4 regions of the Flavobacterium sp. Arc3 genome follow, and region 1 is predicted to be linked to each of the others. Evidence: riboswitches for the same ligand, from Rfam matches in the RefSeq annotation. Region 1 holds a riboswitch; each other region holds the start of a gene.
The links. Region 1 has a riboswitch for S-adenosylmethionine ahead of thrA (bifunctional aspartate kinase/homoserine dehydrogenase I). Riboswitches for the same ligand answer to the same signal wherever they lie in the genome.

Region 1 (3,173 bases):
ATTTCATTTGCTTCATTATAAGACAAAGATTCAATCTTTTTAGCATCTAAAACCAACTCGGGATTAGCAGTGTAAATTCCATCAACATGAGTGAAATTTTGCAATTCTTCGGCATTGATATAATTAGCGACTAATGACGCCGTATAATTACTTCCGTTTCTACCTAAAGTAGTGGTTTCGTGTTTCGCATTCGAACCAATAAAACCAGTAATCACTAGTATTGAATCTTTATTCTCTTTGAAAATTTGAATGATATTTTTCTTAGAAACAGCGTCCAAAGGTTGTGCATCCCCAAAATTGGAGTCGGTTATGATTAAATCTCTTGTATCTGCTAGTTTTGCAGTAACGCCTCTTTCATTCAATAAAAAAACCAATAATTTAGCCGAAAGTACTTCGCCATGTGCTAAAATTTGGTCTTGAATCTTTGGGCTATAATCACCAATCAAGCTAACGCCTTCAAAAAGTTTATCTAATTTATCAAATTCAGTCGAAAAATCAACGGCCTCAAAACCATCTTTTTGATAGGTTTTAAAACTTTCCAATAGCGGTTTGTAATTTCCGTTTTTGGCTGCAATAGTAAGAATGTCGTCCAGCTCATCCGTTGCTTTTCCTCTTGCCGAAACGACGATTGCAATTTTCTCGTCTTGTTTTATTTTTTCCTCTATAATATCTAAAACTGTGTCGATACCTTCACCGTTTGCTAAAGATTTACCGCCAAATTTAACTATTTTCATTTGTTTTTTATTTTTGAAAACAACTTCTAACAAATTGTCTAATTGTTCGTATTCCATCAAAAAAGCATCGTGCCCATGTTGTGAGTCAATCTCACTATAAAATACATTATTTTTAAATTTTTTAATCTCATTGTACGTATCTCTATTCTCCTTTGCTGTAAAAAACAAATCTGAATTAATTCCTACAATGTATATATTAGCACCCACTTTTGAGATAACTGATTCTAAAGACTCATGATTCCTAGTTATATCAATCGTTTTCAATAATTGGTTCATCATTTTATATGCCGAAAGCTGAAACCTTTTTTCTAATTTTTCTCCATGGTAATTCAGCCAACTTTCTACTTTGAACGTTTCTAGTTGTTCATTGAGATCTCTATTAAATTTTTCTTTGAAAGATTCAGGCGTGCGGTAGCACAACATGGCGTGAACACGAGCGTCTTCAATAGGTTTTTTAGAGTTATTTAGGATTTGCTCTTGCAAATAACAATTAGCAATCAACCAGTCAGTCGCTTTCCAATCTGTAGCTATGGGAATGAAGTTTTGTGCCAGTTTAGGTTCTAGAGCCAAAATTTCCCAAGCAATTCCACCACCAACAGAACCGCCGATAAGAGCAAATAAAGAATCAATCTTTAAAAACCGAAGTCCTTCGATGAAAATCCTTGCGATATCTCTTGCAATAAAATCTCTGTAATTCTCTATAGTCGCTGAATTGAATCCGTTACCAGGAACATCAAAAGAAACAATTGTATATTTCCTAGTATCGATGGTTCTATCGACACCCACAATATCATTCCACCAACCCGATTCGCCAATTACTTGTGAGTTTCCGGTCAAGGCATGATTAATTAAGATAATGGGAGCGGTATGCGAAGCAGCGCCAAAAACCTGATAACTTAAGTTTAGGCTAGCATAAAAAGCACCATTGTGCGTGGTGAAATTTTGTATGGTAATATGTGTTGGGTTATTTTCCAATGTCAAATCTTTTATTAATTTTGATTTGTATTTGGAAATATTAGAAAGAAAAAACTAGGTAAATACTAGAGAAATTCTTGTTGTTATCTTTCCACTTTAGGGAGTGGTAGAATGCAGCACCTTCTTCGATTTCTCGAAGGGTTGCTAAGGCTTCATCGGGTCTAATCCCTCATCCTTTCTTTATAACATTTCAATACGTGTGTGAACTTATTACTGCAAATTAACTACATATTTTTATAACAACCAAACTTTTACCATTCTGATTATTAGCGAAAAATATATTTAACAAAAAAAACGCGAAACATTGCTGAACATAACAATTCAGGAATTCCTCGCGTGTAAATCACTATAAAGACAGCTCGCTATCAATTAGATAAAAAGAGTATCGTTTTCCTTTGAATACATCAAAAACTGTAATGAATTTGGTGATTTATTTAAATCATTAGCATTGGTGTCGTTGATACCAAATCTTGGATGAACTAAATCATCTACCGTGATTTTTATACTATTTTTTTTAGTTTTTAAGTTCCTTAAAAAACTTACCGCTCTGGTAATTCTACTAATTGCCCCCATGTGTCTACTTGTTTAATTGTTGCTATGTTTATTCTTGCTTGTTTGTTACTCTTTATTCTCTTTTAAATACCATAAAAAAACCCTTTTGGATAAATACCAAAAGGGTTAAAGTTATAGTAACTTATACTTTTGGCATATCAACATATTTTTACAAATAAGGTAATCACTAGTGATCTATTATTTCTAAAAATATGTTTTTCCATGCTAATTATCTTTAAATTCTAAATTGTTTTAATAAAAAAGCCTTCCAAAAGAAATAGGAAGGCTGATGCTTAATTATAGCTATAATATAAGGCAATCATTTCCTTGCAGATGATTCCGAAATAGTTTTAAAATTTACAATAATGATTAAATTCATCTTTGGTATTTTCTTGCAACAAATTTCAGTTTTTTTTTGCTAGTTCCCTAATGACTATCAACATTTTAACTCATTTTTAATACAAATATTATAATCTTACAAACTGAGATTGTAATACTATAAAACTCATCTTAATTTTGGATAAAAAAGCAGTGTTTAAACGATATAAAATATACTTTATAAATTCTTACAATAACTCAAAAACTGCTTTTAAGTCTGCTTTTAAATCTTCAATATCTTCTAAACCTACAGAAAGACGAATCAAATCTTTAGAAACTCCTGAAGCTAACTGTTGTTCATCAGATAATTGTTGATGCGTTGTACTTGCTGGATGAATAATTAATGATTTTGTATCTCCAATATTTGCGAGTAGCGAAAATAGTTTGGTATCATCCGCTACTTTTTTTGCCGCTTCAAAACCTCCTTTTAGACCAAAGGTTACTAATCCGTTTTGTCCTTTTGGCAAATAACGTTTAGCCAGATCATAATATTTACTCGACTGTAAACCTGGATAATTCACCCACTCCACTTGC
Region 2 (3,173 bases), on a different contig from region 1:
ATTTGGTTCTAAAGTACAATCGTTTTCAGAAACCACAGTTTTACTTATGTAGTCCCACGTTTTATCACTTTTCAAAACAACTTTTTTTCCGTCTTCTGTCGTTGCAGTTGCGCTTTGAGCTATAGAAATACTCGAAACTATAAATAAGATTGAAATAAATAATTTTTTCATAATTAAAATTTTAAAGTTTATTGTTTTATAAATACAACGCCTGCTGAGGATTCCCATTTAATTTCAGTGTTTGATATTTTACTAAAAGAATAGGTTACTGACTGTCCCATTGGATAATTAATTTTCGCACTGTATGAAGTGCTTGATATTGTCTCTTCAACAGTTACTTTTTCACCTGCTTTTCTAAATGAATCAATTTGTCCTTGTGTACACAGGTCCCCATTTAATATTAGAGTACAAAAATCATTTGAGCTAAATTTAAACCCGAGCCCTTGCCCTTGTAATGCGCCTTCCTGTTTCCATGTTCCTTGAATCCATGTTGGGGGGTTGATATCAGAACTCGAGGTACCGGAGCTATCATCTGAAGATGAACAAGAAAAAATCAAAAGAGCAGTAAAAACATAAAGTAAATTTTTCATAATATATATTTAGGTTTGGTTAATCGCATTTCCATCTGATTTTGCTAATGTATCGATACTAAATGACCGATTTTACAATGTTACTAATATTCAGTATTTGAAAAAGCTCTATATTGAGTCTTTGTAGCAATTTTTTTATAATTGTTAACGAGGATTAAATTAAAAATCACGCCCGTGAATTTAACAAATATAACACTACTAATTAAAAGAAAACATACCCACAATTAGTGATATTTGCTAAAATATTAAGATGTTTTATAAAAACGTTACGGTTTACCTCAATTTGAGTTATTAATATGCCTGCTTGCAAGTAAGTCTCTTAAGAGTATACCACGAATAATGAAAAGCAATGGAAGAAAATTGACTGTCTTTGTTTCTTTAATTATATAGCTACATTCTCGGCTTCAGTTTAATTTTTAAGCCATATGAAATTACCGTTCATCTTTATTTCACTGCTAATCCAATCAATCTCCAATAGTTCAGGGAGTTCTTGATTGATCAAACATGTGATGCTGTTTCCCGCTCCGTGAATAAGCTGCTCAAATGCGACGACAAAATCACGCTCAAAGACAAATCCTTTAGGGATTAAAATGGTATCAATGATCTTCTGCAATTCCCAAGCGGGCTCGTTCATTTCAGTCATGACCAAGAGCTTCCCATTCGTCTTTCCCCATAGGTTGTTTTCTACGGAAAAATCGTTTACCGAGAGCCCATATTTGTTTAGACTGGAAACATTAATGATTAGGTTGGTGAAGGTGATGTCAATTTTATCACTGTCAATAAAATGGATAGCCATAATGATTTGAATTAAGTTAATAATTTACAGAACATCTTGACAATAAAAAAGGGAGTTGAATAGCACTTTATTTTGGCGGGCTGCCCTCATCTTATTTACCACCGTGGACTCTCGTCTCGGTTGGTTTCTTTCTCCCGGAGGGAAAGAATCTTGATGTTTGAAGGGTAAATATAGAATTATTTTTTGGATTTATCGATATGGAACTTAACGTGACCTACCAAATGATGCTTATTCTATGCCTATAGAAGGTCAACTAGAAGGTGTGTTTTTTATCGTACTCGTTCACCTATTTTACTATAGTGCGGACTACTTGTGTTTTTAACACTTTTTAACAAAGGGAATTGCCAGTGCTTTATGCAATATCTAGAATTTTTTTTGCCAAATTTTTTTTAAAATCCCTTTCGTTATCTTCACATAAATGACCTTTAGAATACCCCGGCACCCCGTAGACGAGAATTCTCCACCCCCCCCTATTAAATGTTGAAAAAGAAGTTTATTCCATTAGTTAAATAAAATACGTAGTCGAAGTTTCATTAGGTTAAATAGGTTCATTTACACACACAATTATGAAAGAGGGGATGTATTGGGGGAATACAAAAAGCAAAAAAGACTTAAAAAACTGATTAACAGCTGTTTAAGTCTTAATGTATGTGCGGATAATAGGACTCGAACCTACACGCCTTGCGGCACCAGATCCTAAGTCTGGCATGTCTACCAATTTCACCATATCCGCGTGCAATTGTGGGTGCAAATATAGTCATAAGTTTGAACTTTCAAAACATTTTTTAAAAAAATTTTTAATTCTATTTTTTGTACTTTTGAAACTATAAAAAATTAGTTAATAAATGGAAAATATCAAGTCATACGTACAAGAAAACAAAGACCGTTTTATCAACGAGTTAATAGAATTATTAAAAATGCCATCTGTAAGTGCAGATGCAGCCTACTCGCAAGATGTTATTGAGACTTCTGAAGCGGTAAAAGTAAGTCTGGAAAAAGCAGGTTGTGATTTTGTAGAAATCTGTGAAACTGACGGTTACCCTATTGTTTATGGTGAAAAAATAATTGACAAAAACTTGCCAACGGTATTAGTTTATGGTCATTATGATGTACAGCCGGCAGACCCGATGGAGCTTTGGACTTCTCCCCCATTTGAGCCTGTGATAAAAAAAACCGACATTCATCCGGAAGGAGCCATTTTTGCACGTGGTGCCTGTGATGATAAAGGACAAATGTACATGCACGTAAAAGCATTCGAATACATGATCCAAAGTAATACTTTGCCTTGTAACGTGAAATTCATGATTGAAGGTGAAGAAGAAGTAGGAAGTGTAAACTTAAAAACCTTTGTTGAAAACAACAATGAAAAGCTTAAAAATGATGTGATTTTAATTTCAGACACTGGAATGATCTCAAATCAACAACCTTCTATTACAACAGGTCTTCGCGGATTAAGTTATGTCGAAGTAGAAGTTACAGGACCCAACCGTGATTTACATTCCGGTTTATACGGTGGTGCAGTGGCTAATCCAATCAATATTTTGGCAAAAATGATTGCTTCTCTTCATGACGAAAACAATCATATTACCATTCCTGGATTTTATGACAATGTAGAGGAACTATCTCTTGAAGAAAGAGCCGAAATGGCAAAAGCGCCATTCAGCTTGGAAAAATATAAAAAAGCACTTGACCTGAAAGACGTTTATGGCGAAAAAGGATATGTGACTAACGAAAGAAACTCTATTCGTCCTACATTAGACGTAAACGGAATCTGGGGAGGTTATACT
Region 3 (3,173 bases), on a different contig from region 1:
AAATGATACCAAGCATTTGTTAGTAAATCCATAAAATCAAGTTTGCCATTTGCAAAACTTAAAATCAGCAATACTTGTGCCCCATAAGGCAAGATCCCTTGCACTACACAAGAAAATATATCAAGAATTGCTGCTGTTTTCTTGGGACTCAAATCGTATTCATCACTAATTTCCTTAGCAATTCCACCTGTTATAACAATGGAAACTGTATTATTGGCAATAGCCACATTCGTAAAACCTACCAAAGCACCAATTCCAGCCTGCGCCGATTTTTTACTTTTAATGCGCTTTTTGATTTGGTACAATAAATAATCAATTCCTCCAGCTTTATCAACCATTGCTGCTAAACCACCAGTAAGCATAGACAATAAAAATATTTCAGTCATACTAGTGAAGCCCTCATATATCTTTTGGGCAAATTCCATCAACGTAAAATGATTTCCAAAATACCCAATCAATCCAGCTAATAAAGTTCCAATAATCAGTGTTGAAAAAACGTTTATGCCAACTAATGCTAATACAATTACTAGAACGTAAGGAAGAATAGTTATCCATTCAAAATTGGTCTTAGGAATCGCCACTGCAGTAATATCAGAGTTCAGTCCCAAATAAAAGAAAACTAGAACGGTTATAATGGCTGCGGGAAAAGCAATGAATAAATTTATTTTGAATTTATCTTTCAGTTTACATCCTAATGATTGCGTAGCAGCAATTGTAGTATCTGAAATCATCGATAGATTATCTCCAAGCATCGAACCACCTAACAAAGCGCCTGCAATCAATGGCAATGAAGCTCCACTTGAATTAGCCAGATTTACTGCGATAGGCCCAATAGCTACAATGGCTCCCACAGAAGTTCCAGTAGCTGTTGATAAAAAGGCCGCTATTAAAAAGATCCCTAACGGAAAATAAGCGACATCAATTGTATTAATTCCAAGGCTTACAACTGCATCCACACCTCCCGTTGCTTTACTAACAACAGCAAATGCTCCCGCGAGAAGATAAATGAGACACATGGTCATAATTTTACTCTCTCCACAACCAGCAATCAAAGTGGCTACTTTCTCATCTGACGAACTCTTAAAAAGTAAGAAAGCAGAAATAATTCCTATCACAACAGCAATTGGCGCAGGTAAAGCATAGAAATCATCAAGCCATATACCGGCTCCTAAAAAAATAAAAATAAAAATCAATAAGGGAATTAAAGCAAATGCATTTCCTTTTTTTTTCAATAAATGAGTCATAAATCAGTTTTATAATGATATAAATATGACGAAAAACAATAGCTAAAAAAATGGGAATGTAAAACAACGTTTTTTCCAAAGGATTTGGCTTATCGTTTTAGCACCTTGCTCGTTGTTGCAGGTTGCTATCTCTTTTTGAGATTCGTGATAACGGCTGCAAAAGTAATTATTATTTTTTGAAATCGTCACCTTCGATCAAAAAAAATATTTTACAAAAAAAAGCCTTACCGAAGTAAAGCTTTTTTATAACTAATTTAGTTTTTTATAAATTTCATATTCGAACTTCCTTTATCTGTATTCATTTTCAAGAAATACTTTCCGGAAGCCAGTTTAGAAACATCAACCTTTGTTACTGAAGTCGCATTCGGAACAGCAATGACCATTTGTCCAAGAATATCATAAATTGCTATTGATTGTACTTCTATAGAATTTTTATAATTAATATTTAGAATCTCATTTACTGGATTTGGAAACACACTAAAGTAATTTGAAAATTCAAAATCTGAAGTTGCTAAGGTTTTAAAGGTAGATGTCGCTTTGTTTGTCAGAATTGGAAAGTTATAATCAAAATAAATATTAGCTTCATTTTGGAATGTATCGCCAACTACTAATGTTGGTAATGTTTTAATCTTATAGCCATCTCGATGTAAATAAGAGGTCATTAAACGGTATCCGCAGTCTATAAACTCATGACTTAAGATTTCTTTAACCGATTTAATAACAACTTCTTGAATTACCATTCCTTTGGATTTATTATAAGTAAAGACACTAGGCTTATTACCTTTTTTACCATGGCTTGGTCTTCGGTAGTAACTACTTTGAATCATACCTACCATCACAATGACTTTGCTTTTACTGATTTTATACTTGCTACAAATACTATCAACTAAATCTTTCTTGGATCGGACGTCCCAAACTTTTTTTTTAAAAGTTCACGTCCAACTTCTAGTTCAATTTCTTTATTAGCTAATAATTTACGTAGGATACGGTTTTCTTCCTCAGCTTGCTTTAACTCTTTGCTACGATCGTCATAAGTGACTTTTAAACCTGCTTCTCCTTGTTTCTCATGCTTCTTCTTCCAACTGTACAAAGTTCCTTTACTAACACTGTATTTACGGCAGGTTTCTACAACTCCTGATTCTTCGCAAGAAGATAAAATTTCTAACTTCTCTTCTAAACTCCATTTCTTGTATTTCATATCTCAAATGTACTATTTGAAATTTAAAATATCACTCCGAACTTATAAGGGGCTAAAATAAACATTGGTTGCAATATAACTGTCTACACTTGCTTCTAGTAATTTTTTCTTAAAATTGACATCTGGTATATCAATAACCTGAGCATTAACACTTCCAAAAAAACAAAATCCAATAAGTAAAAAGTAAAGTTTTTTCATTTCATAAATTAAAGTAATCAAATATATAGAAATCAATTAGTAATAAATTATTTTCCTAAAAAAAAAAGCCTTACCGAAGTAAAGCTTTTTTTATAAAATATATGATTTATGAAATTGACTAGAAAGCTACATTCCATCTTGGTAATCTACCATTTTCATCTAAGAAAATTTGTAAAACTTGTCCTTCTACAGCAGTAGGAATACCTTTAGTATCATCATTGAATGTTTCATACCAAACAACTTCTAACAAGCTGATATCTTCTTTTTTCATTTGCGCTGGCCAAGAATATTTCCTTCCTGTTTTTGCAAACTGGTGCCCTTCAACAATCTTTTCTTTTAGACCACCATTTTTAATTTTCAAAGTTCCGTCATTTTGTACTGTTCCTGTAGAACCTACCATGATCAACTCTTTTTCTTCTGCTACTGCATACACTAAAAACACGCCACTTCCTTCTGAAGCATTACAAACTTGTTCTAAACTGTCATCTGCAGCAAATGAAAATTTGTCGCTAACTTTAAATTTTTTTAATTCC
Region 4 (3,173 bases), on a different contig from region 1:
ATTTGGAACTTATTAGTCTTGAGAAACAATTTATCGATGGAACCAAAATAGAAGCCAATGCACATAAATACAGTTTTGTTTGGAAAAAAGCAGTTGAAAAAATAAAGAGAGACTTCAAGGTAAGATAGATGCTGTTTTGACCGAAATTGGTCAAGCTATCGCGTCAGACATCATGCATACTGACAATCAAAACGAAACAAAAATTTATAGTCAGAAATTAGCAGAGAAATTTCACAACAATAAAGTTGGCACTTCTGTTCAATGATTAATGGTTATTGCATTATCTTTTTGCATTAGGTTCAAACATAAGTCCAATATATTTTAGACTAAGTATAAACGCAATTACCATTACTATGATATAAATATATCTAAAAGCTACAAACTTATCTTTTTCAGAATTATACCTCCTTATCCACTCAAGACATAAAATCACAAAAAATAGCGCTGGAAGAAAATATGGAATGTTATCTGATATCTCATGGTTACTTCCATAACCATAAGATTCCTTTTTGTCAACATACTCAAATAGAAAAAAAGAAAGACAAACTGGAATTATTAGTTCAAAAGTCCCAGTTAACACTTGAAGGTTGGTTAACTTATAAATGTTTGACTTTTGAACTTTTTTATTAAGTAATGAAGAAATCTTGATACTGGGAAATATTGGTAATATTCCCAATAATACAATAGGTAGCTGAGTTCCCATCACGTGATACACTTCCGAAGAAAACATAATCATAAGAATAAATAAAACTAAAACCAATGTGCCATAAGGCAATAAAAACAACAATATTCTCATATCTATAAATTTACAGTTTAATCTTTTCTCTTAAATCCTTGGGTCTATTGCTTCATCAATCTCTAGCATAACTGTTTCATCTGTAAACACAATCACAGTTCTATTTTGTTGTAACTTATTAAGCAAATGAGAACACAGTTTTATAATTTCATTTTTAAACACCTCAACTTCCAACGGAAATTTAGGGTAGTTTATAAATTCTAACCTTATATGGTTTTCTTCCAGACCGCCTAAAACAATACTACAATCGCTGATTGAAGCGCTTAAATAAATCCTTGCTTCATCTATTCTTTGCTTTTGATACTCTTCAAGGGTATGAATCAAATATTCCTTCTTGTAAAGCTCTTTGCTATATCCTATTTCTAGTCCAAGGGTGATGACCGCTGTAAAGGTTTTTATTGCTTTTGTTTTCATTATTCTTTACAATGTTTAAATATCTCTATTGTATCTAATTGTAACGTCTGAACCAATGCAACTGCTCTTGTAGAATAAGCTCCTGTGAAAGAATACGTGATAACAGCATATTCTTGGTTAGCTTTCAATTGTGAGTAATAGATATCAGGATAAAACTCATAATCCCTTCCATTTGGTTTTTGAAACTTTAAAAAAGTGGTAATACCAGCAATACTTTGGTCGTATAGCTCCTTCTCTTTATATATGTAATTGACTTCTTGAAGTTCGTCAAAAGCGACACTATAAAACTGGAAATCGAGGTCTAAATAAATCTTAAACAGATTTTTTTTAGCCTTTTTTGTTTTTAAAGCAATCTTGAATTTGGAAATAAATTGAGGTATTTTAAACATATTTTTCCTTAGTTTAGGCTCATTGTTTTAGCACCTTCGCTTGTCTAAGCAGGTTGCTACTACTAAATAGTAGTTCGTAATGATATTCAAATATATAAATTAAAAATAAAAACGGACATTAAAATCACACAAATTTTTAAAACTTATAAAAAATAACAATTCAATAGTGACTTAGAATATCACTAAAAACAGGTATAGGCTTCCCGATAAATTAACCCTAATTTTGGTTTTGTTCCTATTTCCATAATTACACACAAATTAAAAAAATGCTCTGAAATGTGGAAAACCGTAAAGATTTAAGTGTCAGATTTTTTACTATTGTAAAGTAAAATTTAAACCAAAAAGAAAAACAAACTTAGGTATCAAATACCCTATAACAACACTCTGGTTGAGTTGTAGTTAATACGCCACCAAAAACAAACGTTATGAAAAAAAGAATTACCCTTATCCTATTAACATTAATTATTAGTTCAACTCTCTTTGGGCAAAAACTTAGCCTAACAGATTTAACTAATTTATGCAACAAGAAGAATTGGCAAGATGTAAATCAATTTATGTTAATAAAAGGATGGACCTATTATAACTCCGAAAAGGGAGATACTGACAATTATAGCACTATTACTTGGTCCTACAATAAAGAGGATTATAGTGATAAAGCCCAAGCATGGTTCTATCTTTATACTTATGATGACTATCCTAATAAAATATCCTATTCTATTTTTAACAAAGGTTCTTATTTATTGATACAAAATTCCTTAACCGCTAACGGCTTCAAATTAGTTGACAGTGCGATTGAAGATGAGAAAGTAATCTCTACATATGGCAGTTCGGGCTATACTTTAATGGTTACAAATGCAAAAAGAAGTGACGATGATTGGTCGGATAGAAGTATGACTTCTTATAATATAACATTGATAAAAAAATCAGGAATCTACGATAATGACAACGGAAAGAAAACAGACTATTACGATGATTATACCGTTAAATTTGAGTACAGTTTGTTAAACGGGCATTTAAACGGACCATTTAATTTTTATGATGAAAAAGGAAACATTAAAAAAAGTGGCACTTATAGCAATGGTTTTTTAAACGGTAAAACAATTGAATATGATGTAGACGGAAGTAAGTCTTTGGAATATATCATGAAAGATGGGAAAAGAAATGGCTTATTAACATCCTTTGAAGACAATAAAATCTCTTATACCACTAATTATAAAGATGACTTGGCAAATGGCTTATATACTGGCCTATATTATGACGAAACTACTGCTGCGCTTTATTTAAAGGAAATTGGTCCTTATGTAAATGATGAAAAAAATGGCAATTGGAAATACGTCTTTATTGATGGTAAAACGGAAAGAACTATAACCTATACCAATTATTTAAAAGACATCAAAGAAGGTCCGTTTCAGGACGTAAAAGGAGACAGTCTTATTGTTGGTAATTATAAAAATGATGAACTTAACGGCAGTTACAAAGTCTATTTAGACGCGCACAAAAATCTTTTTGGAGGAACAATCAATACAAACATTTCTGAACTCAAATTAATTGAGGAGGGGCAATACAATAACGGA

Region 2: another riboswitch for S-adenosylmethionine. It lies ahead of QO200_RS18780 (hypothetical protein); the one in region 1 lies ahead of thrA (bifunctional aspartate kinase/homoserine dehydrogenase I).
Region 3: another riboswitch for S-adenosylmethionine. It lies ahead of QO200_RS12005 (Na+/H+ antiporter NhaC family protein); the one in region 1 lies ahead of thrA (bifunctional aspartate kinase/homoserine dehydrogenase I).
Region 4: another riboswitch for S-adenosylmethionine. It lies ahead of QO200_RS00040 (hypothetical protein); the one in region 1 lies ahead of thrA (bifunctional aspartate kinase/homoserine dehydrogenase I).

What each region holds. Positions count from the first base shown of each region.
Region 1 is NZ_JASMRI010000021.1:38,176-41,348, forward strand. Features, by position in the region: gene thrA (bifunctional aspartate kinase/homoserine dehydrogenase I) at 1-1,709, opposite strand, end outside; SAM riboswitch class I at 1,790-1,898, opposite strand; gene QO200_RS14675 (hypothetical protein) at 2,079-2,282, opposite strand; gene QO200_RS14680 (O-acetylhomoserine aminocarboxypropyltransferase/cysteine synthase family protein) at 2,828-3,173, opposite strand, start outside.
Region 2 is NZ_JASMRI010000041.1:17,184-20,356, forward strand. Features, by position in the region: gene QO200_RS18770 (DUF3157 family protein) at 1-171, opposite strand, end outside; gene QO200_RS18775 (hypothetical protein) at 189-590, opposite strand; gene QO200_RS18780 (hypothetical protein) at 1,000-1,386, opposite strand; SAM-I-IV-variant riboswitch at 1,445-1,548, opposite strand; tRNA gene QO200_RS18785 (tRNA-Leu) at 2,038-2,119, opposite strand; gene QO200_RS18790 (dipeptidase) at 2,232-3,173, shown strand, end outside.
Region 3 is NZ_JASMRI010000015.1:7,054-10,226, forward strand. Features, by position in the region: gene QO200_RS12005 (Na+/H+ antiporter NhaC family protein) at 1-1,244, opposite strand, end outside; SAM-I-IV-variant riboswitch at 1,304-1,400, opposite strand; gene QO200_RS12010 (T9SS type A sorting domain-containing protein) at 1,499-2,080, opposite strand; gene QO200_RS12015 (transposase) at 2,131-2,442, opposite strand; gene QO200_RS12020 (hypothetical protein) at 2,759-3,173, opposite strand, start outside.
Region 4 is NZ_JASMRI010000001.1:7,448-10,620, reverse strand. Features, by position in the region: gene QO200_RS00055 (transposase) at 1-128, shown strand, start outside; gene QO200_RS00050 (hypothetical protein) at 281-796, opposite strand; gene QO200_RS00045 (hypothetical protein) at 827-1,210, opposite strand; gene QO200_RS00040 (hypothetical protein) at 1,210-1,599, opposite strand; SAM-I-IV-variant riboswitch at 1,590-1,687, opposite strand; gene QO200_RS00035 (hypothetical protein) at 2,025-3,173, shown strand, end outside.